Regions from separate parts of the Bacillus sp. CGMCC 1.16607 genome, predicted to be linked through region 1. Evidence: riboswitches for the same ligand, from Rfam matches in the RefSeq annotation. Region 1 holds a riboswitch; each other region holds the start of a gene.
The links. Region 1 has a riboswitch for cyclic di-GMP ahead of ACFSO7_RS13400 (sensor domain-containing diguanylate cyclase). Riboswitches for the same ligand answer to the same signal wherever they lie in the genome.
Positions count from the first base shown of each region.

Region 2: it holds a riboswitch for cyclic di-GMP, as region 1 does, so the genes downstream of both, ACFSO7_RS02520 (hypothetical protein) here and ACFSO7_RS13400 (sensor domain-containing diguanylate cyclase) in region 1, are expected to answer to the same signal.
Region 3: it holds a riboswitch for cyclic di-GMP, as region 1 does, so the genes downstream of both, ACFSO7_RS21765 (Spo0E family sporulation regulatory protein-aspartic acid phosphatase) here and ACFSO7_RS13400 (sensor domain-containing diguanylate cyclase) in region 1, are expected to answer to the same signal.
Region 4: it holds a riboswitch for cyclic di-GMP, as region 1 does, so the genes downstream of both, sinI (DNA-binding anti-repressor SinI) here and ACFSO7_RS13400 (sensor domain-containing diguanylate cyclase) in region 1, are expected to answer to the same signal.

Region 1 covers NZ_JBHUJX010000019.1:205,545-211,329, forward strand. The annotation lists gene ACFSO7_RS13385 (MerR family transcriptional regulator) at 1-690, opposite strand, end outside; gene ACFSO7_RS13390 (methyl-accepting chemotaxis protein) at 758-1,345, opposite strand; partial or broken gene ACFSO7_RS13395 (MCP four helix bundle domain-containing protein) at 1,700-2,503, opposite strand; gene ACFSO7_RS13400 (sensor domain-containing diguanylate cyclase) at 2,709-3,932, opposite strand; cyclic di-GMP riboswitch class I at 4,069-4,152, opposite strand; gene ACFSO7_RS13405 (DoxX family protein) at 4,360-4,725, shown strand; gene ACFSO7_RS13410 (VanW family protein) at 4,782-5,785, opposite strand, start outside.
Region 2 covers NZ_JBHUJX010000007.1:258,386-264,170, forward strand. The annotation lists gene ACFSO7_RS02510 (hypothetical protein) at 107-1,174, opposite strand; gene ACFSO7_RS02515 (hypothetical protein) at 1,902-2,540, opposite strand; gene ACFSO7_RS02520 (hypothetical protein) at 2,610-3,686, opposite strand; cyclic di-GMP riboswitch class I at 3,807-3,892, opposite strand; gene ACFSO7_RS02525 (sialidase family protein) at 4,006-5,785, opposite strand, start outside.
Region 3 covers NZ_JBHUJX010000026.1:45,445-51,229, forward strand. The annotation lists partial or broken gene ACFSO7_RS21760 (spore germination protein) at 1-939, opposite strand, end outside; cyclic di-GMP riboswitch class I at 1,341-1,424, shown strand; gene ACFSO7_RS21765 (Spo0E family sporulation regulatory protein-aspartic acid phosphatase) at 1,458-1,646, shown strand; gene ACFSO7_RS21770 (hypothetical protein) at 1,665-1,802, shown strand; gene sda (sporulation histidine kinase inhibitor Sda) at 2,122-2,241, shown strand; gene ACFSO7_RS21780 (hypothetical protein) at 2,360-2,542, shown strand; gene ACFSO7_RS21785 (ferritin) at 3,082-3,591, opposite strand; gene ACFSO7_RS21790 (HD-GYP domain-containing protein) at 3,961-5,115, shown strand.
Region 4 covers NZ_JBHUJX010000019.1:332,651-338,435, reverse strand. The annotation lists gene hutH (histidine ammonia-lyase) at 1-500, shown strand, start outside; gene ACFSO7_RS14055 (hypothetical protein) at 806-964, opposite strand; gene ACFSO7_RS14050 (DnaJ family domain-containing protein) at 1,140-1,517, shown strand; gene motA (flagellar motor stator protein MotA) at 1,692-2,486, shown strand; gene motB (flagellar motor protein MotB) at 2,479-3,228, shown strand; cyclic di-GMP riboswitch class I at 3,469-3,561, shown strand; gene sinI (DNA-binding anti-repressor SinI) at 3,593-3,739, shown strand; gene ACFSO7_RS14030 (helix-turn-helix domain-containing protein) at 3,789-4,118, opposite strand; gene map (type I methionyl aminopeptidase) at 4,449-5,198, shown strand; gene ACFSO7_RS14020 (HD-GYP domain-containing protein) at 5,356-5,785, shown strand, end outside.

The DNA of each region.
Region 1 (5,785 bases):
ATATGCTGTAAATCTTTCATCATCCACATACATTTGTCCAAGACCTGCATGCGCTTCTTTACTATATTCACTCCAGTAGTAGCATAACCATTGCTTGTGTAAATCAGCTGCTTTTTGTGCTAATTCCCCTGCAGGGTCTCCAGTAGCAAAAGCCTGCGCCAACGTAACTTGCACCTGCTCCGCTAATTTTGTCACTTCATCATGTTCTTCTTGGCCCATGTTCATGACTTTAGCATTTGATTTATCAATCGTATCATCACCATATTTTTCGCGAATTTCTTTCCCATATTTTTTCTCATTATCCTCAATCATTTTTTTCTTAAATCCTTCAAACTTTTCTTTATTTGACATATGAATTCTCCCTTCCGTTAAGGCGATCGTTTTATCTACATTTCTTATTAACAAATCTAATTGCTCTCTTTTTTCAAGGAGTTTCTCACGATGTTCTTTCAGCGCTGAAGCTCCATCAAAGGAAGGGGCAGTGACGATATCCTTTATACTATCTAAGCTAACTCCTAATTCTCGATAGAAAAGGATTTGCTGTAGGCGATCCACTTCCGCTTGCCCATAGATTCGATAACCAGACGAATTAATTCTTGCCGGCTTAAGAATTCCAATCTCGTCATAGTATCGTAATGTCCTTGTGCTTACTCCCGCTATACTTCCAAGCTTTTGCACTGTATATTCCATGTGATCATCTCCTCATAAAGCAACGATACACCTTTACGCAACGTCAATGTCAACAAATATTTAAAAATTATATTTTAAATCCAGCAGTAAGTTCTTTTAATTTTTTTGCCATATCCGATAACTGCTCTGTCGTACTTTCGATTCCTGTCATTGTTTTAAGCTGTTTATCAATGCTCTCGCTAATATTTTCTGTGCCTGCCGCCATTTCATTTGAAGTTAATGCAAGATTCGAAATAGCGAATTCGATATTTTTTGTAGACAATGCCTGCTTTTTGTTAGCCGTATCGATTTGTTCAATTTCACGTACAATGTGTAATATATGTTCATTTATATTCTGGATATTAGCAGTTACCTCTGAAGATTTATGTACCCCATTAGAAACTTTTTCTTCTACTAATTGAACTGATTTTACAGCAGAAATAGATTTTAACTGATTTTCCTTCACAAGTTCTGATATTTCAAGTGCCGCTCGGTTACTTTCATCCGCAAGCTTTCTAATTTCATCCGCTACCACACTGAAACCTTTTCCAGACTCACCTGCACGAGCAGCTTCAATGGCCGCATTTAATGCCAACAGATTGGTTTGTGCTGATATTCCCGTTATTATCTTGATGATATCTACAATTTTGTTGGATGACTGATTGAGTTCATTCATGAGATTTGAAACGTCTTTTGAAGAATAAGCAATCTCTGTTATGAATGAAACCACTTCAGAAATTTTGTCAGCACCCTCCATTGCTGCTTCCTGAACCTTTTTAGTATTTTCCGTTGTTTGCCTTGTTGCCATTGAGGTTTCATCTGAAAAGAGTGCTGCTTCCCCTAGGATTGATGTTGTTTCCTCTGTTACAGTTGCTCCCTGTGAAGTACCGAAGGCTATTTCCGCCACCATTTTCGATATTCCTTCAAGTGATTTAGTTGTAATAATTGTTGCTTCATTCAATTGTACACTTGAAGTTGAAATGGTTTCCGACGAACTAGCTACTTCCTTTATGATGGATTGGAGCTTGTCTACAAATAAGTCAAAACATTGACTCAGCTCCCCAATCTCATCCTTACTATCATAACCAATCCGTTTTGTCAGATCGCCATTACTTTCAGATATTTCCTTTAATTTAGTAGAGACCTTTTTCGTTGGTATAACGATGGATCTTGAAATAATAATAGACAAAATAAAAGTACTTATCGCCCCTATTATTAAAAGAGAGATGATCACGATCATTGTTATGCGATATGCAGCTTTACTGTCTTGATATGTATTCTTTGCGTCATTAATATGTTTATCAATAATTTTATCTAAAGCAGAGATAGCCCCTTTTCTCGTTTTATCTAAATTAACCAAACCCTCAGGAGGACCACTGGGAACCATGCTGCCGCCAACCTCTTGATCATTTGCAGGCATTCCTTGAATTTTGCCTGTCCCATTTTTCTCAATAAAAGTATCAAAGGCAGTGAAAAATTCCTTAAGACTCACTTGAAAATTTTCATAATCCTGATTGCCCTTATATTCTAATATCTGATTATTTACTGAAGATATATGGGTATTGATATCCTCTTGTATCGTTTTTTTCAGCTCATCATCATTACCAGCATCCATTATGGAATTCGCCTGGGACCGAATATACTCAATTTCGGATTTTATTGACTCAAGTTTGACAATTGGAACAAGCATTCTATCATTTAAATTTTGGATACTCGCATTAATATTTGATAGTTGATTTATCGAGGTCACACCAATGATAACCAGAAAGAGGAAAAAGCAAATGGTCAATATACTTATTTTTTGACCAAATTTTAGATTTCGAAATATACTCATTTGTAAACATCCTTCCAATTAAATTTATATAGCATTACATTATTTCAAGGATATGTAAAAATCTCACTCTACAGCCAATAATTATAAGTGTAAATTGTTTCTAAAAAGAGACAAAAAAATGAATAAAGTATGAATAAAGTCCTAAAAAAAAATGCCAGATTATTCAAAAAGACTTTAGTCCTTATGAATAACCTGACATTCTATATTAAATAAAAAACATCTCATCATTAAATAGATATAAAAAATTCTTCGTTTTCTCAGCTCTAATAAATCGATTTCTTCCTTGCTTTTTTGCTACGTATAAAGCATCATCAACTGCTTTTTTTAATGAATCTACTGTTTTTCCGTGATTTGGGAAAACAGCAACACCAGAACTGACTGATACGATGATTGAGTGTTCTAATATGATAAGTGGATTTTGTTTGTAATACTCCATCAAATTATCATAAAGATTCTCCATCTCGTTTTCTAATGGAGATTTCATGATAATCATAAACTCATCTCCCGCGTAGCGGTAACCCTCAATGTTCTCCCCACAAACACTCTTGATTCCATCTGCCAATATCTTTAAATATCTATCGCCGATATCATGACCGAAATTATCATTTACCTTTTTTAAATGATCTGAATCTATCATGATAAGGGTGATTTCTTGATTATTATCATTAATCATTTTTGATAAATCATCATGGAAAGCTCGGTGATTTTTTAACCCCGTTAATTCATCTGTTTGAGACATGACAAAGATCCTTCTGTATAGTCTGGCCGTTTCGATTGAATTGATCACCTGAGTCCCAATGATTTGCAGTAATTCTTCATGCTCTTTTCGATAGGCAAAATCCGAATAGCTTTGAGCAGAAATCACTCCTCTGACATGATCATCAATAATGACAGGTACAAACAGACATGATCTAGTGATACCATCTGATCCATATAGAGCATTATATTCTTCTGATTGAGCTAACTGTTTCTGATGGACAATTTCCCTTGATAAAATCGCCTGGGTGGTATAATTATCACCTAATTCACGTATAATTGGTGGATAGTATTCCCCTTTATCCATAACAAACGTGAAATCTATCAATGACTCAGCTTCATTATAAAAAGCAATAAAAAAAGATTCCGTGTTCATAACTTGAGAGACCATTTCATACGCTTTTTCAAGAAGTATATCCTCGTCCAATGTTTTACTACAAATTTGAGCAAAATCATGTAAAATTTTATAATGCTTATTCAACCAGCTCATATTTTCCATCTGATCATTTATTAATTCTAATTGAAGTAAGACGGAATCTACTATTTCTTTTTCTTCCCTATCTCCAATATGTTTTTCAAATTCTTCAAGAGTTTCTTTTGAAAGAATATTTTTTTGAACTCCAATATTTTTAAGCAAATGATTAATTAACGATAAAATCTCCTTATTTCCCATATTTAACACTTCCATAAAGGTATTTACACAAACTACAGACTTACTATATTAAAAAACAAATACAAATGACAAGAAAAAAATAAAAAAAAATAGATAAGTCGTTAACCGATTCATCTATTACCAAAAAGCAGGAATTTTCGGTAACTGGCTGGCATTATCATTCGACTTAGCCCCTTTAGTTTTGCGTCCTCATTTTTCAATGAGTTTGCCTTTTCTAAACGTACGCTATTTAATTATTCAGCATAATCCATAAATATCCACTACCTTAAATATATAGTGCTTACTAACCATAGTCAATGGCTAATGGTTAGGCAATCTTCGACAAAATATGGAAATAATTAGGCGCAATAATATAGACAAACTACATGAATTTAGTATGAAAGTTTGTCCACTCTTGAACATATAGTTTAACAAAGGGGGAATGGATTTGAATACATCTCTGTCAACTTATAAATTAATTCGATATACAGTAGCTTATGTTTTTATCATTTCGGGCTTGATGAAGCTAATTAGCGTTGAATTAGGAAACTACTTTATCAATTTAGGCCTGCCTTTTCCACTTTATCTGAAGTATGGGGTAGCTACGGTAGAAATGATTTGCGGTTTATTCCTAATAGTGAACAAACACGTTAAACAGACGACGATTCCGTTAATAGCAATTATGATAGCAGCGATTATATTAACAAAAGTTCCAATACTACATACTGGCTTTATGGCATTTGCTTTTAATGCTAGATTAGACATTATTATGTTAGTTCTACTATTCATTCTTTACACACGTAATCATCATTAATAATGAACTAAAAGGTAGGCACTACTTAATTGAAGTTGCCTACCTTTTTCACTAATTTATCTATTTACGATAAGGCTTTGATTTGCTTTCGATGTTCTTACTTCTATAGTAAGTGCTCCTTTATTAATAACTGCTTTTAATAAGAAAGGCGCCCCTGTCGTATTCTGAAATCGAAAATCAAGTCCTCCATAGGATACAGTGGCATCTCTTCCTTTTGGCACATACCCGACATTCACTGAGTGGTGATGTTTTTCTACATAAGCTACACCGAGTTTATCTACAGCATTAAATAATGTAGAGGATGTTTGGCAAATTCCACCACCAATCCCTTCGACCAATTTCCCATTCACCGCTTCCATTGCTTTTTGATACCCATGTGCCTCATCACTAGGACCAACTGTCGTATTGAAGGAAAAAATGTCGCCAACTCCAACAATGACATTATTGATCGCATGTGCTGATAACTCGATATTTTTCGTTCTTCCCGCTACACTACTATTAAAATACGTCGTAAACGAGGCGATTGCCACTTCTCCCAAATTAGAAACCTCTTCGGGCTTATATCCACTTTCAGTAACATAAAGAGGTAATTCAACCGTTCCACCTTTTAAAGACGCATTTATCACCTTTTCCACTAACTCCGATTCCTCAAGTATGATACGTGGACTTCCTTTTATCACCTGACCATTTTCATCTAATTTGTCTGGAATCATTCTTTGGTCATAGCCGTTGATTGTTTCTGTTCCTCTTGCAATCGTTTTGACCCAACCTTCAATTTCCTTTTTATAATTTTCGTTATCCGTTCCAAATCCTAACTCTAACGGATTAATAGTTTTGATAACTTGTTTCGTGTTAGGATCTACCACTTCAACTAAAATGACCTCTTCTTCGTTTTTTTCCTCCAATGGCTTTTCCTTATCTTTATCCAACGCTTCTTTCTTCTCTAATTCAATTTGTTTCTGTAATTCAACTATTTTTTTCTCTAATTCCTTTTCCCTCGTTGTTTTTTCTGAACATCCAGCTAATCCTATCAAACTAGCAGTCAAAATCATCGATGTTA
Region 2 (5,785 bases), on a different contig from region 1:
GGTCCTCATTTGTCTTTTGTCGGAGTCTGAAACCCAATATAGCACACAAAAGAGGCTGCCTCTAAAAGTAATCCTTCCGAGTGCAGCCTCTTCATTTCATATTCTATTATTTTTTTTCTACTAACCAATCACTTTGAATTTTCCAAGTACCATCGCCAACGTTAGTGAATGTTGCATTAATATTTTTATAACCGCCGTTAAATCGCATAGTAAATGTGACGACATCTCCTGCAGTTGGTTTGCTCCATGAATAAATCAAGTAGCGTAAATAAACCATTTTATCTTCTCCGCCACTATTTAAATATACTGCATTACCATTCTGAGTTCGCGGGCTATCCGCTTGGAAAAACGAAGTTGTAAGTTTTAGTTTAAGTTGGTCAAAATTTGTTGCACCCTTTTCCACTTCATAATAAACATATCGAGACGCTACTTTTGCATTAAGGTCATTTTGTAATTTATTAGCTTTATCCAGCAATTCAGTTTTACCATTGCCATTTGGCAATCCATTCACATATGTCATTAAATTATTAATTAAAGTTTGAACCTCATCTGACTGAGCTTTTGAGAAGTTGCCTTTGTTAAAACCGGTGCCGACATTATCCAATGCAGCTAAAGCATTGCTCGCTACTTCATACGTTGTATTGTCGATAGGTACCTCTTTGTCAACTTGAGTGGCTGTAACCTCTAATTTGATATTCCCAGTTTTGCCTTGGAAGTCAATGTCATGGTCACTATGTGGCCAAGATACAAATATTTTATAGCTTTCCGTAGCATTTTCTGGTTTGAAATTTGTTGAATACTCAACTTCTACCCAATCATTATTAACATTTCTTTTTAAAGTCATTTTCACTGGTGAACGATTATCTTGTGGGAATAAATCTCCACTAGGTGTTAAATTTACTTTGTACTCTACTGGAACCTCTGTGTCATTCTTTTTAATTTGGAAACTATAGACCTCTACTGGATCCATCCCTGGGAATAGTTTCTCGTTCAGATCAAATTGTGAATTCCCAATGGTTTTTTCACTTGAATCCACAACATCGACGTTGAAGACAGCAGCTTTGGCTATATTCTGATCACTTTGGAAGCTTTTTGTAAAATATGCCACAGTCCCCATCGTGGCTATTGCTAAAACAAAAACAGAAAACAAGCTAATTATTAACTTCTTTTTCATGAATCTTCTCTCCACCTTTTCATAATTCATTTTGAAATATTAATAGTTTTACCTTTTCTTTATGAATTAGAAATAAAGAACTCCCTCCTTATAAATCTATTTTTCAACTTTGGGATTTAAATGTCATTTCCCCTTTGCATTTCCCTTAAGATCCCAATAGTTAGAATTAACAATAGAAGCAAATCTCCTCTAAAGAACATTTTGTTCTTATAAAAGAACATTAATTCAATTATAGCTCATCCAATAACTCAATTCAACATAAAGAACAAATTCTATACTTATAAAGAACATACCGGTAACAATACCTATTAACACCTGCAGTGTCGAAGATTAAAACATAAATATTTTTTAAAGAATATAATAATATAAGGTTGCAACTGTATATCGTTGGGGTTGTTGGTGGATACTTTTCTTCCGTTGTTGGTAGGAGGAGATAATCTTGGAAACGTTTCTTAAATTCTGCTAGAAGGAATGAGGGGAGCAGTACGCGAAGGGATAAATGGGTGCAGTTTCTTGGGAGTGGCAGAAACTTTAATTAAAATAGCGATAATTTTATTCGAATCACTAACCTTTAGTTGTTATTCAATTGAACTTAGCGGTCAAACATTAATGTTTGACCGCCATCCAAGAAAACATATTTCGTATCTATCCATCCATGTTCATCTGAAATACTATTAAATTTAGGAATGAATGGTAGGTTTCATCAATAATCTGCCTTTGTCGTTTTCTAATTGTTCACTTTAAAATTATACCAATCTTCACTATCTCTGTAGTGAGGATCCGTGTACAAAATAATTTCAGATACTTGCGTTCCTTCTGGAATGGAGATCCATACGGTACCTTGATTTTTACCATTTGGACGTAAATTCGCTGCTTCAAAAGTTCCTTCATTTAAAGTTGTAGAGGCATCGATTTCGGCCCCATTCTCGTTATAAAATACGAAATTTCTTTCGGTAAGGACACTACTCTGTAATTCACTGCCACTAATATTCTCAACAGATAGATCTAATAATATATAATCAAAAAGGGTATCGAAATATTCAGCATCCTTCTTAGCCGATTTCTGGTTCATCTTGCTAAAATTACTACCACTATCCGTTTCAAGATCTGAATGGTCTGTTACTGTTTCTATTCTAAAATTATTGACTATTACTTTTGCCAGTTCTTCCTTATTTCCCTCAAAGTCTCTTTTCGATAAATTGATTTCTTTTCCAAATTCCGTTTGAACCTCTTGGGGTTCACTTTTCTCCTGCTTCTCTTCTACCTTTGGCTCTTTCTTTTCTTTTACTGGTGCTGCTGTTTCCTTTTCACTACAGCCGGCAATCACCAGGCTTGATAATAGTAAAGCCGCAATCATTTTCTTCATTAAATATATTCTCCTTTTCATATAGTTTCGGATGGTACTTTACACCCAAATAGGTTCCTTCCAACATCTCTAATATTGTATTTCCTTCAAGCTATTTCCTTTGACATACTGAATTTTACGATTAGCTGAGTCGACTGAAACAATAGTGGCTCCTGATTCCCAAGAGACATCTACCTTTAAGTCTTTAACTATTTTCCCATTAAAATCATATAGTGAAAGAGATTCTTCATCATAGTTTGCACCCACGATAAGCTTTCTCTTTAGATCAACATCGTACACTAGGTTTATCTTTGTAGGAGTATTAACTGTAGTATTTGTTGCAAAATCATAATAGACGGAGGCATCCTTCTCATAGTCATTCACAACCAACCCACTTTTTACAACTTGATAGTTGCTACCATCACAAACACTTGCCCCATAAAGCTTGGAAACTAGCTTTGTTAGCTGCTTTGCACCTTTTCCATCTAAACCACTCTTAAACAACTTTTTGTCTTTGATAAAATAGATCGAATCCTTCTCAACCCAAAAATCATCAACAGCACTTAAAATAGCATTTTTCTTCTTCCCATCTATAGAAGCCTTTATTACCGTGAATTTGCCCATTTCACTATTTTCTATTCGAGCATAATAAATATTAGCTCCCACTACTTCAAAGGATTCTACTGTATTGGATGAAATCCAATCAGGTGTGACTTTCATGACTTTACCAGCACTGTTTCTTTTATATATTTCAAGAATTTCAGCACCGCCGCCACCACAACTACCACCCATATACATACTCATGCCAAGAAATTTTGTATAATATAGTTCTTTTCCGACAGCTTGAACATCTTGTAATGGCCGTACGTTTCGAGTAAACATATCTTGTTTTTTATAATCCTCAGCAGTAGCAGGGCGATCATTGGTATAAAAAAAACCACCCATTAACTTTCCTAGCTTGTCTACCTCCTTTAATTCATAAACACTATCTTTTATAACTAACTTCGATTTTCCGTTAGGTACTGAACTATAGATACCTGGGACCGTGCTTTGATCACCTTTAACGGTAAAAATGGTTTCTTGTGTTGCTGCTGTTGCGGATATTTGTGATATAGCAAGCATGGAAAGTACAGTTGCTGCAATCAGCTTTCTATTCATCTTTTTCATATCCAACTTCCCCCTTTTCCTATTCTTTTGAAAACGCTTATTTAACCAATCAAAAAAGCCCAGCAAACCCGTTCACCATACGGGTATTTGCTCGGCTGCAAAATACTTCCATTCAAAAATAATTGCAACCCGGCGATCATTGTTCCATGAACTTTAGACCCGTAGCTTTGCGTCCCTCCCTTTCGAAAGGTTTGCCAAATATGAAACTTTATTACTATAACATTAGCGAATAAATTCTACCATAATACCCAAATTTATGTAAGTAATTTCTCCTTTTTCTTAATAGGTAAAATATTACAACCATAGGGTGTCAGGCACCCTATGGTTTCACCAACCTACTCGCATACTTGATCACACTATTTTCACCAACAAAAATATATTTACCGTATGCTTTAATCCCGTCCAGCATTCTTTTCGTGCCATTCGTATCAAAATTAGAGTTTTCAATAGGGATTGCAACTTCTTTCCACTTTACTCCGTCCTTTGAGACATAGTAAGCATTGTAGGGTACATATTCCCCATTAATTTCCTTAAACGAGTCGTTGAAAGCATAAAAATAACCATCAAAAGTAGTAAGCAATTCAATGTTTGCTTCACCTATATTTGTCTTCACCTGTAACCACTTTGTTCCGTCCTTAGACACCCATGCATTGGATAAATTATATCGACTAACGGCGACATATCGTCCACCCGTATAGGTCATCCAGGCGTCACTTAATTTAATGGATTGAACGGTTGTCCACTTCGTTCCATTTGTCGATTTCATGATTTTCGTATAACTATTTCCATTATTATGCACCTGGAAGGTACCAACTACTTGCTTGCCATCCCAAATCATGGAGGTCAACCAATAATCATCAAGACCTTTGATATGTGTCCATGTAAGCCCATCCTTCGAGGTGAAAGTACCGGTTGTTTGATCTGTCGCTACAAAAAATTTCCCAGTCCAGAGAATATTCCTTAGTTGCCCATCCTTTCTCATAGAGGGAATATTCACCTTTTTCCAATTGACTGCATCAGTTGATACATAGGCTCCATAATGACCGACGGCAACGAAGCGGCCAGCACCCCATGCGACATCATATAAGTTCTTCCTCCACTTTCTCCCTTCCATTGCAAACGGATTGCTACTCGTCCACTTTACACCATCATCTGTATAAATTGCCGTTCCATCAAGCCCTACAGCAACCGACCTTTTTCCATTCGTCGCAATTCCGCCTAATTCAACGTTATAAACCGTACCAACTAACCGATAGCTCCACTCTACACCATCCTTTGTGAAAAAGGAGTATGTTCCATCCGTATAATTTCCTGCCGTGTTCGAACCAATACCTGCAAAGCCTCCTTGGACCGGATAAAGAGTATATACGGTCGTATCTAGCTTCGGAAGATCATGACGCTTCCACACAGTACCATTGTTCGAGGTATAGGACACATTTTTATAAATTCCATCGCTCACACTACTATAGCCAACTGCCATAAAGCTGCTACCATTCGAAACAACGATACGTAAAGTAACTCCACTTGGAGATTGCTGTTGCTTCTTCCAGCTGACCCCATCGCTCGATGTATAGATGCCATTGCCGACACCTAAATAATGATCCTTAACCCAAATAAAATCATGAATGTTTTTCGATGGATCCCACGTATTCTTTTTCCATGTATTTCCGTCCTTTGATGTCAACATAATTTTATCATCATCACTTATGACAAAATATGTACCATTTTCAAAATCGACCCAAACCCAGCCATATTTATTTTTAAAGGTATGGATGACGGTCCAATTTTCCCCATCTTTAGAAAAATAGGCATGCTCGGTGCCTTGAGCTACAAAACCATGATCACCACCGACTACTTGCTGAATGGATTCGCCTGGAGAAAAATCAATTCGCTTCCAAGTTAATCCATCTGTGGAGATAAAGCTTTCAGAAGGGGTACGATAGGTATCCATATCAAACTGCGTGTTCGCTCCAAAAAGGACATATTTACTACCATCCCAAGCAATGGCTGTAAGATGGTAGTTTCCAAACCGTGACAGGGCCCTCCAATCTCGTCCATCCTTTGATTTCATGATTGCTCCGTATGGGCCGACAGCGAGA
Region 3 (5,785 bases), on a different contig from region 1:
TGTTTGTCCAACTTTTGTTGGTAGTCTAGCTCCGGCTTCACGTAATAACTCTAAAATAAATTCTAAAATTAATGCCTCAAGTACGGGTGGAAACGGAACCTTAGCTCGTGACTCTCCTAGAGAAACTAAAAGTGCAGAGGGAATAACTTGATAGTGAAATGTTAAAGCAGCAACTTACATTGGAGTTAATAAAATGGACAACAACATTGATACATATCGGATAATTCTTAAAAAACTTCCTATATTCCAGCGGGTATATACATCATCTGTTGTTTCAAAGAAATTCAAAAAAGACGTTGGTGCAATAATTGCTTTTGGACTTCTATTCACTAAAAAAGCTATTTTACCTCTTGATAACATATAACATACTCTATCCGGAAGTTCGGTAATAAGTAATTGAGGAAAAAGGGAAATTGAATCATCGTCTAATAGCTGTGAAAGATACGTACTATCTAAAATATCATCTACTTTAAGGTCGTTTATTCTTTGACGTAAAGTCTGAACATTTTCAGGATCTGCAATATCATTTATATAAACAAGTCTTACTTCCGTCTTATTTCTAGTATCAGCTTCAAGTTTCTCAGTGATAAGATTTTCATCATTAAATTTTTTTTTAATAAAAGCTAGATTTGTTGACAATGATTCGGTAAAGGCTGAATCAGGACCAAAAATAGTTGATTCATTTTCTGAACTTTGGATGGCTCTTTCTAAATTTTTTTGCAAGTTAATCATTACTACTCTTTGATGATTAGAAATAACAATACAAATAAATCCTTTTAGTATTTGCTCAACAATCCCATTATGATCATTAGCTTCTTCGATTCTTCCAATTGGTAAATTAGATTTTATTAATTCGAAATTAATTTCACTCTCACTTATATTTTGTAAATGAGTAATTACAAATCTTACCAATTCTTCATCATCAATTAAATAACCTATATATACTAGGTGGAAATTTTAAATTGTCTTGACTACTAAATCTGGGTAATACATTTTAAGGTCATTAATTTTAGATAAAAAATTCCCTTCCTTAGATTTCACATTCCTATCAGTAGAATCTGCATCACCCTGTGAAGATGATAATTTATTAAACATATACTTACTCCTATCATTTTTTATATTTTATTTTCTACTAATTGTATCTTAATTATTCAATATTAAGAGTAATGTAAATTAGGATAACGGTATTGACTTTATTTCAGATGAGTAAGCTTTAATATTCAATAAAATTTTGATTGTAAAAAAATGTCGAAAAATAAATCTAAATAGTTGTGAATATTCTGAAAACATAGTATATTTAACTTATCAGCTCCGTTTTCCTTATAAACCAGTTGCACTTAAATGCAAAATGGCAAAAACATTCGATAGATGGTGACGCAAACTATAGGGGCTAAGTTATGAAAATATGCCCACATGTTACCAAAGTTTACTCCTAATAAATAAAGGGGGAATGTAATTTGGATGGAGATTTTTGTAGGGAAAATTATTTAGATATGATAAATAAGGATATTTATATCTTAAGAAGATTAATGTACATGGCTCGAGATCAAACTGGTAGAATAGATGACTCATTAGTCCTTGAGATAAGCCAATATTTGGATCAAAAGATAGCTAAGCATATAGAGTTAATAAAAACCCATACTTAATATTTGGAGGAGTGTACTTTGGTTAAAAAGAAACCTATAAAAAACAAAGATCCAATAACTATCGAACTTCATTTAAAAGAACAAGAACAGAAAGAGCAAATAAAGTGGCAAAAATCTGTGATAAGAGAAGAATATAGCGTACTTCTAAAGAAGTAGGTACTATAAATTACCTTTGAATGGTAACTGTTTTATCATTCTGAAGTTTTAAAATTCAGTACAAATTGCTACCCTGAAAATTTCGGCTTTAAATTTTGCGCTTACACAGTCAAAACCTATAAGAAAAATCATAAAATATATGCTTAACGGTAGATAGAGATATATCAAAAACATTTGAAATTCAAGCACATATAGCTGAAAATAAATTATTAATTAGTCTCATCTAATCAATTTAAATTAAAGTAATTCGAACAAAATAGATAAATTTAAAAGTAAAGAAGAAACTCTGCAATATTTTTCAATTAAAGAGGGGAAAATCATGAAAAATATTAGGGATGAAGTGTTGATTGAAACTTACTTTAAGTCAAATCTAGATAAAGATTTTGTTGTGCTAATGAAAAAAGAGAGCATTAAAAGAGAGCTTTTGGATAAAACTTAGACAAAAAATTATGAGTTGTTTTGATAATCCTATTGAACTAGTGGCAATACAATAAATTCATCTATGCCCATTTTAAAACACACTAGTATAATACTAATGTGTTGAGGAGGAGATATACATGCACGAATTAGAAGTATTGGATAAAATAAATACACCTACTCTAGTTGCTATGTTCATAGCAACCCTGAAACTTTTTTATAAAATAGACATGAGACAATCAAAAGGAATTGTTGAAGCATATACTATTCTTGAATGTCTGTATCATATTTCTACCATACTGAAGGATAGAGTAGATATTTGATAAGTTAATACTTTCTCCTACTATTTATAAAAGCTTGTTGGAACACTGAAGAAGTTTTTTATACAAGATTGATTTGAAATACAAAGAGGGATACCACTAACATTATGTGGTTATCTAAGCATCAATGTGGGGAGCTATTGATAATACAATAGTTCTCCACATTGATTTTTAGATAACTACGGTTTCCAATCGGCATCATTTTTATAAAAAAATTCCAAAGGATGCAGTTTTCTCCTTCACGGGTACAAAAATGAAAAATAACATCTCCTCTAGATGTAATTTGTCTAAAGAATCAATAACATATATTATATTCCCAAAATGTCCATTTAATTAGATTAATCCTATTAAAGAATGTCTATACTTATCTAACTAAATGAATTTGTAAAAGGTAAAATTAGATTATAGGAAGTTTGTTTAAAAATACAGCTGAAATAAACAAAACTATTCTATAAAGAATGGTTGGAAATAGTGAATAATTCCCATAAAAACATTTAAGTCTATGCATATCTTGTGTAGAGTGTGTTAGAGCAATTTCAAGTTTATCCTGCTGCTGAAGCAGTTTTTGTGGCTGTTCGCGCTCCTAATTCCTGATCCAATAATAAAAGTGCAGAAGGGTTACTCTCAGCAAGTCTAAGTCGATCAATAATTGTTTTTGCTTGTGCTTCCTCATCGATTTGTTCTCTTAAAAAATCTTGTATAATGACAGCAGCCTGCGGGTCTATTTGATTTACGTAGTTATAGGCTTGACGATAAGAATTTGTAACAAATTGTTCATGAGCTAACACTTTTTGAAAAGTCTCTAACGGCATACCATAGTCACTTGGCTGGGCAGGAATACTACTCAGTTGGACAGTACCATCCCGATCCACAACAAAATCAATTAAGGAAAGCATGTGTTTTCTTTCCTCCTCCGATTGCAATCTCAGCCAGTGAGCCATACCTGTTAAGTTCAATCTCCCCATATATGAAGACATGGCAAGATATAAAGTCGTTGATACATGTTCAATTTGAATCAAATTATTAAATAACTTTTGAAGTTCTTCATTCATTTCCTATACACTCCTAACCCATGATGTTTTACGCTTACAGTATATAAATGTTAATGAAAATGGTTCTTTATTTTATTAGGAAATTTACATGATAAATGATTCAGCAACATATGAAATAAAGATTGGTTCCAAAAATATGGGTTGTTTTTAAATTTGTTACAGCTGCGGAAATCATTTATATATGCTTAAGTAGTATGTGAATGGAAAAAAATCTATCCTTAATGCATTTAACAAAATAGGTAAAATCTACATGTTAAATAATTTCCTTAAATCACACCTTACTTATTAATAAAAAAAGATTACCTAAGTTATTAGTAATTTTTATAAATAGACGCAAAATTTGATAAGATTATAATGGGGTGATGACTTATGACAATTTATAAAAAGAAATACATTAATGAACTTCTGCAAGGAGATATTATTTTACATCCTCTTTACCGTACAGATGGGTTGCTTTTCTTGACTAGATACAAAGAATTGACTAGTTCAATTCTAATTACTCTCAAAAAGCAGTTTCCTTCAAATATTCAGATTCTTATAGTGTCTAGCATTAATGACTTAGAAACCTTTGAAGTACAGAAGATTTATCAGAATGAAAAGTTTATAAAAGAGCTTGAAAGTATTGCTAATTTACTCAGTATATATATTAAAACTGAATTAGATATACTCAATTATAAGGATGAAAGAGCTTTTATATCCAATCTCCATATAACATCTATTTTTGACAAATTTATTCACTCTCCTATATGGAGAAATCTGGAACGATTCTTTGATTCAACCTATTTATTAAAGAGAGTTCCAAAAGTAAAAGAGTTATTTTTTCAAACATTAAAAAAGGATCCACTTCTTGAAATTCTATTTAAACAATTGAGAGAGTTTCATGATGTTTTAAAGATACACAGTATGAATACTGTGATCATTTCTATTTCGATAGGATTAACTCTAGAATTAAATGATGAGGAACTTGTGGAATTAGCAATCGCAACATTATTCGCTGATATCGGATTTATCAAATACCCGAAATCAGATTTTGTTGTATATTTAAATCACGGCAAGAGACATGATTTACTTGCTAATCACATAAAGCAATCAATTGAAGCAATTTCTACATCTCAATTTTGCAAACGAAAAAATGTTGTATTTGGAATCCTTGATCATCATGAACGGGTTGATGGAACTGGTTCACCCAAAAATAAAAAAGGAAATGAAATCCATTTATTCGGAAAAATTATTGCCATATCTCAAAAATATGATGAACTTGTTGGAGGATATATAGAGGAAACCAGTTTAGTTTCTTATCAAGCAATGCAATATATTTGGGAGCATAGGGGAACTATGTTGGATGAGGAAATTATAAGAATATTCATCTATAGAACCTCAATCTTTAAGATAAACGAGCCCTTTTTTTTACCAAATTACCAAAAAGGGATTATTATAGGCTTTAGTGATTTCATTAACAGCCCTCTTCTGCCTATTGTAAAAATGGAAGAAGGATACATTAGGGATTTAAGTAAAACTATTTAAGATAATTCTAGATTCGGACTTAAAATATAATAATGAAAAAACCTCTCTTTAAGAGAAAAATTATCTTACATATTTAAACTTTGTTCAAATTCATGTTTTTATTAGTATTCAGTGGAGTGAATTTGAAAATATTAGTGTGATGATATTATCATATTTATTTGTCCCACTATCATTAAAAAAGTTTTATATCTATCTAGAACATAAGTAAATTAAGGAAAGGATCAATACCTTCTATATTTAATAATGAATGAAATAAAGAAGTTTCTAGCACCAAGTATAGAATTATAAAAATCAAGCAACTCTGTTATTTTTACACACCATATTGTTGAGGATGTAATGGATTTTTACCTTATATCTTTCCGTCAGAGCCCTCATGTGATTGTTTTTTATTGATGTTTTGCAAAGAATAGATTGGTTGTGACAGATCGGCTTAAGATTAGTATTTTGTAACAAATAGCATCACTAACTATATAATCTAAGAAAATGTTATGTGCTTATGCAACATATGAGAGCGATACGCTGCAGGAAGTCACACGTTTCGTAAAGACCTCTCAGAGCCACAATCGACAGAAGCAAAAATAAAGAACTATGAAGAATTGGAACAAACACTAGGCTCAACTTACAAACTGAGAGCTATCCCAAGCTTAAAGCATATGAATTATATATATTT
Region 4 (5,785 bases), 130 kb from region 1:
TGGCTGAGTTAGCCAATATTTCTGAGCGTAGAATCGAACGTTTAGTCAATCCACAACTAAATGATTTACCACCGTTTTTAAGTCCAGAGCCAGGCTTACAATCAGGTGCGATGATCTTACAATATAGTGCTGCTTCATTAGTTTCGGAAAATAAGACGCTGGCACACCCAGCAAGCGTGGATTCGATTCCATCATCTGCTAATCAAGAGGATCATGTAAGTATGGGGACAATCGGATCTCGTCATGCATATCAAATTATTCAAAATGCACGTAGAGTATTAGCTATCGAGATTATGTGTGCGCTGCAGGCTTTAGAGTATCGTGGGGTCGACCTAATGGCATCTGCGACTAGATCCATGTTTGAAAATGCTCGTGAAATCATGCCTTCGATTGTGAAGGATCGCATTTTCTCTACGGATATTGAAGCATTAGCAGAATGGATGAAAAACACTTCTGTTGAGGAAATGTTGATTCATCCAACCACAAAACAGGAAGCATAATTTTAAAGGGATAAGTCCAAATTCAAGGACTTATCCCTTTGTAAATTGTCCAGCTTCAGCGCCTAGCCCCGACGTACAGGATGTACTAGTGTCGACAATGCGACAGGACGTCGCGTTTTTGTCGACCTCGAGGTCAAAAGTTCGCCACCCAAAAAGTCAAAGAACGACTTTCTGGGTGGCGAAGCATTTGCTTGGCAAACCAAAGAACGGTTTGCATAAGTGCGACTAGGTCTCTGGCTTCGCTTCTCTCGCCAATCGACCAGTCTTCTTTATCGGGGCTGATCAAGGCGCTTACGCTTTTCTAATTATTCAGATTCCTCTACCCGATTTTTAAAAGCTTCTTGTGTAACAATGAATTCCTCATCCTCAATTGCTTGTTTTGCCTGTCTTTCTACTTGATTGTTTTTCGGAAGATCGCCTGGATGACCTTTCTTTTTATGTTCGAAATGATTTCCGCGTGCCATAATTTATCGACTCCTTTCACTTTGACAACGATAGATTTCCCTTCATAGGTGATAAGTATGTAAAGAGGAAATGAGTTGCGTAGTATTAAAAGTTTCAGACTAATAAAATGTATCTTTCTCCCCTTTCGTTTATAATGAGATTAGGAATTAACATGCTGTTCGAGGGGGATTATTGATGGATTTTTCGTCGATTGTTTCAGATCATAAAATTCGTAAGGCATATGAAGATGGGGAGTTTGAAAATTTACCTGGCTTTGGTCAACCTTTGAAGCTAGAAGATTTATCGGGAATTCCAGAAGACTTACGAATGGCTTATCGCTTAATGAAAAATGCTGGATTTTCAAATGAAGAAAACAAGATAAAGCAAGAAATGATGACGATTGAAGGATTAATGCGCAATTGTGAAGACCCTGATGAAAAACAAAAACTACAAAAAAATTTAAATGAGAAACTCCTTCGATTTAATCAAGTTATGTCGAAAAGAGGCAAAAAGACGAACTCATCTATGTTTAAGAATTATGAAACTAAAATTGATAAAAAATTGTTTAAATAATTAAAAGCGCATATTCCTTGGCAAGGCTGCGCTAAAAAATAGGTTTCTGGAAGGACTATACCTGTAGTCTTTCTTTTTTTGTATCGAAATTTTTCTAAAGAAAACAGAAAAATTGTCGAAATAAAATATAACAGAAAGATTTTAAAGTTTGAGATAAGATAGGTGAACGGTTTTATGGATAAAACGTCGTTAATTGGTATTATATTAGCAATCATAGCAGTTGGGTATGGGATGTTCTTAAAGGGAGTAAGTCCGTCTGCATTAGGGAACCCCGCAGCACTTCTAATTATTATCCTTGGGACAATCGCAGCAGTTACCATTGCTTTTCCAACAAATGAGTTAAAAAAGGTACCAAAGCTTTTTGGCATTCTATTTAAAGAAAAGAAATTAATGTCTCACACCGAGTTAATAAGAATGTTTTCAGACTGGGCACAACTTGCTCGTAAAGAAGGATTATTATCTTTAGAAGCTAAAACAAATGAAGTGGACGACGCTTTTTTAAAAAATGGTCTATCTTTAGCTGTTGACGGTCAAAGTGCAGATTATATTCGCGATGTTCTTTCCGAAGAGATTGAGGCGATGGAGGAACGACATTTGTCTGGTGCCGCTATTTTTACTCAAGCGGGGACATATGCTCCGACACTGGGAGTTCTTGGAGCAGTAGTTGGACTAATTGCCGCATTAGGTTATATGAATGACATCGAAGCATTAGGACATGCAATTTCAGCGGCATTCGTTGCAACACTAATGGGAATCTTTACTGGCTACGTTTTGTGGCATCCTTTCGCAAATAAATTAAAACGAAAATCGAAACAAGAAGTAAAACAAAAGCAAATGATGATTGAGGGAATTCTATCCATTTTGGAAGGGGAAGCGCCGAGAGTTATTGAACAAAAACTGGCTTCTTATCTACCTGCAGGTGAACGTAAAAAATTCCTTGAGGAAAGTGTTGTGAAAAAGGATGAGTAGGCGTAAAAAAAAGCATCACCATGAAGACCATGTTGATGAATCATGGTTAATACCTTACGCAGACCTTTTAACATTGCTACTTGCTTTATTTATAGTATTATTTTCGATGAGCTCGATTAATGCCCAAAAGTTTAATGCTATGTCAAAAGCGTTTAATCAAATTTTCACTGGTGGTGAGGGTGTATTAGAATTTCCTTCGCCAGTTCTTGAAAAAGTAACACAAGCAGAGAAAGAGGATAAGGAAGAAGAGTCAACACAAGAGGAAATGGATCAAGACCACAAAGAATTAGAAGATATACAGGGGAAGGTTAATCAGTATATTCGTGATAATAAACTACAAAATAAACTTGGCACGGAGCTTACGGATGAAGGTTTATTAGTAAGAATTCGAGATAATGTGTTATTTGATTCTGGAAAAGCAGAAATTCGTAAAAAGGATTTAAAGGTCGCTAATGAAATCTCGGGTTTACTCATTATGAATCCTCCAAGAAATATCATTATTAGTGGGCATACAGATAATGTGCCGATTAATAATTCGAAATACGAGTCAAACTGGGATTTAAGTACTATGAGGGCTACTAGTTTTTTAAAGGTTTTATTAAACAATGATAAATTAGATCCACGTTTATTTAGAGCAACAGGATTTGGTGAATATCAACCAGTAGCATCGAATAATACAAAAGAAGGAAAAGCGAAAAATAGACGTGTTGAGATATTAATTCTTCCGCGTTACCAAGACTAGACATTTTCTGTTTAGTCTTCTTTGATTTATTTTCGACTTATGTAGCAGTATTTTGACTTATTCGATGTTGTAGTAACATTCTAATTTTTATGAAAATTCAGCATGTTAGCACAAAATGTCTTAATTTGGTAGAAGTTGTTGGAAAAAGATGGTTAGAATAGTAAAGTGTATGACAAGAAACAACACCCTACTCTAAATGAACTAGATATAATAACTTTAGAAATAATCCTTAAGTAGGAATTCAGAAAAGGGCTAACCTATTGAAAGGTAGGGGCGCAAAGTTGCAGATCTAAGGTAATGTAGTCACATTACGATGATGGCTGAACTGCCTGGGATACAGATGATGTATTTTGGGGGAGATAGGGTGAGTAGGAGAATGGACTGGTTAAAAGATTTAGACAAAGAATGGGTTCAACTAATTATGGAAGCAAAGCAACTTGGAATGGACTTAAGCACAATCAGAGAATTCCTACACGGGAATGAAATTAAAGAGCTATTGATTGAAAAATAAAGAGAATGAAAAAGTATTTCTTCATGAGAAGAAATACTTTTTTTGTCAATTATTCATTCTTACTTTGGTTTAATTTCCATCTATTAAACTCTAGGAATTCACGAAATTGTTCCTTTGATATCCCAGAGCCCATCGCTTCTTGGACCAACTTTAACCAATCTGTGTCCAAATCTTCTTTATCTATCGGATCATGAATTAAATTATCGACAGACACCCCTAGTACCGCAGCAATTTTCTCTAAAAATTGAATCGAAGGATTAGTTTGTAAGTTTCTTTCTAAAGAACTTAAATACGATTTGGCCACACCAGCTTGTTCGGCAACTTCGGATAATGACATTCTTTTTTCTAATCGCAGTTGTTTAACACGTTCACCAATCATTGAGATTCACTCACTTTAATGTATTTAGTTTTAACCATTATAACAAAATAAATTAAAAAGTTCCATATAAAGAACAGATAATTTATGGAAATAGTAAAAAGGGAGGATTGAAATGTAAATTACCTTTGTGCATTGTTCCTACAGGTAAAAGTGGTGCCTTTTACTTAGTTTTCTGACAACAATTTACTTAGTCAATCAAACCTTTGAACAACAAAATCCTACATATAACCTAACAAAATGTTCTGCATAAATCTTTTTCTATGTTAAAAAAAGGGGTAAAATGAAAGATAGCCTTAATACATGGATTTTGAATGGAAAGAAGGGAAAACTTTGATTATATTAAAATCACCTCGTGAAATAGATAAAATGAAGGCAGCTGGGGAACTTCTTGCTGCCTGCCATAAAGAAATTGCTAAAATGATTAGACCGGGTGTAACGACTTGGGAAATTAATGAGTTTGTGGACAATTTTTTGAAAAAAAATGGGGCAACACCTGAACAAAAAGGTTATAAAGGATATGAATATGCTACTTGTGCCAGTATTAATGATGAAGTGTGTCACGGATTTCCTCGAAAAACGCCACTTAAAGAGGGAGATATAGTTACGATCGATATGGTCGTTAATCTAAATGGAGGATTAGCTGATTCCGCTTGGTCCTATGCAGTAGGCGAAGTCTCTAAAGAAACCGCCAAGCTCTTAAAAGTAACAAAGGAATCTCTTTATAAAGCGATTGAAGTGGCAAAACCAGGAAATCGTATTGGTGATATCGGTCATGCAATCCAAACATTTGTCGAGGCAGAAGGTTTTTCCGTTGTTCGGGATTTTATCGGTCATGGAATTGGTGGAACCATTCATGAGAAACCTGATGTGCCACACTATGGTTTGCCTGGAAAAGGGGCACGTCTGAAAGAGGGAATGGTATTTACGATTGAACCGATGGTGAATATCGGTGATTACCGGACGAAGATGGATAATAATAAATGGACCGCAAGAACAATTGATGGAAAAAATTCTGCGCAATATGAGCATACCATTGCCATTACAAAGGATGGAGCGATTATTTTAACAGAACAAGTTTAAGAAAAGCAGAAAGGCGCCAAGCTTTAAGCGACAAGCAAACGATCAAGACGGCTGTTGGTTTTTCGTTAACCTTTATGACGGATGGGCTTTTGACTTCGAGCCGATGATGGCGCCTGAGATAGATAATAAAAAGGCAAATTCAAAGAAGAGGGTTCGTATGAGATTAATAACAATTGACGATTACAATGAAAAAACAATGCAGCTAGCACGACCAGTTTTTGATAAACAAAAAAGGGTGCTGTTAGCAGCAGGGCGGACAATTCATCCGACTTATTTAGAAAAATTAAAAAGTATGGATATATATTACCTTTTTATTGAAGATGCCGTTTCATTTGGGATTTCGATGGATGAAGTGTTAGATATGCCGACATGGATTGATGGGATTGGACTTTTACAACAAGCTTTTCAATCAATTGATAAAAAAGAGGAATTTCCAATTAGGGAAATCGGGAGGCTTGCCAATCTGATCGTAGAGGAGACAGCAAAAAGAAAAGCGGTTGTCTTAATTCCTACAACCTATTTAGCTGAAGAATTACGTTTATATGCCCATTCTGTAAATGTGGCTTTGCTGACGATTCAATTAGCGA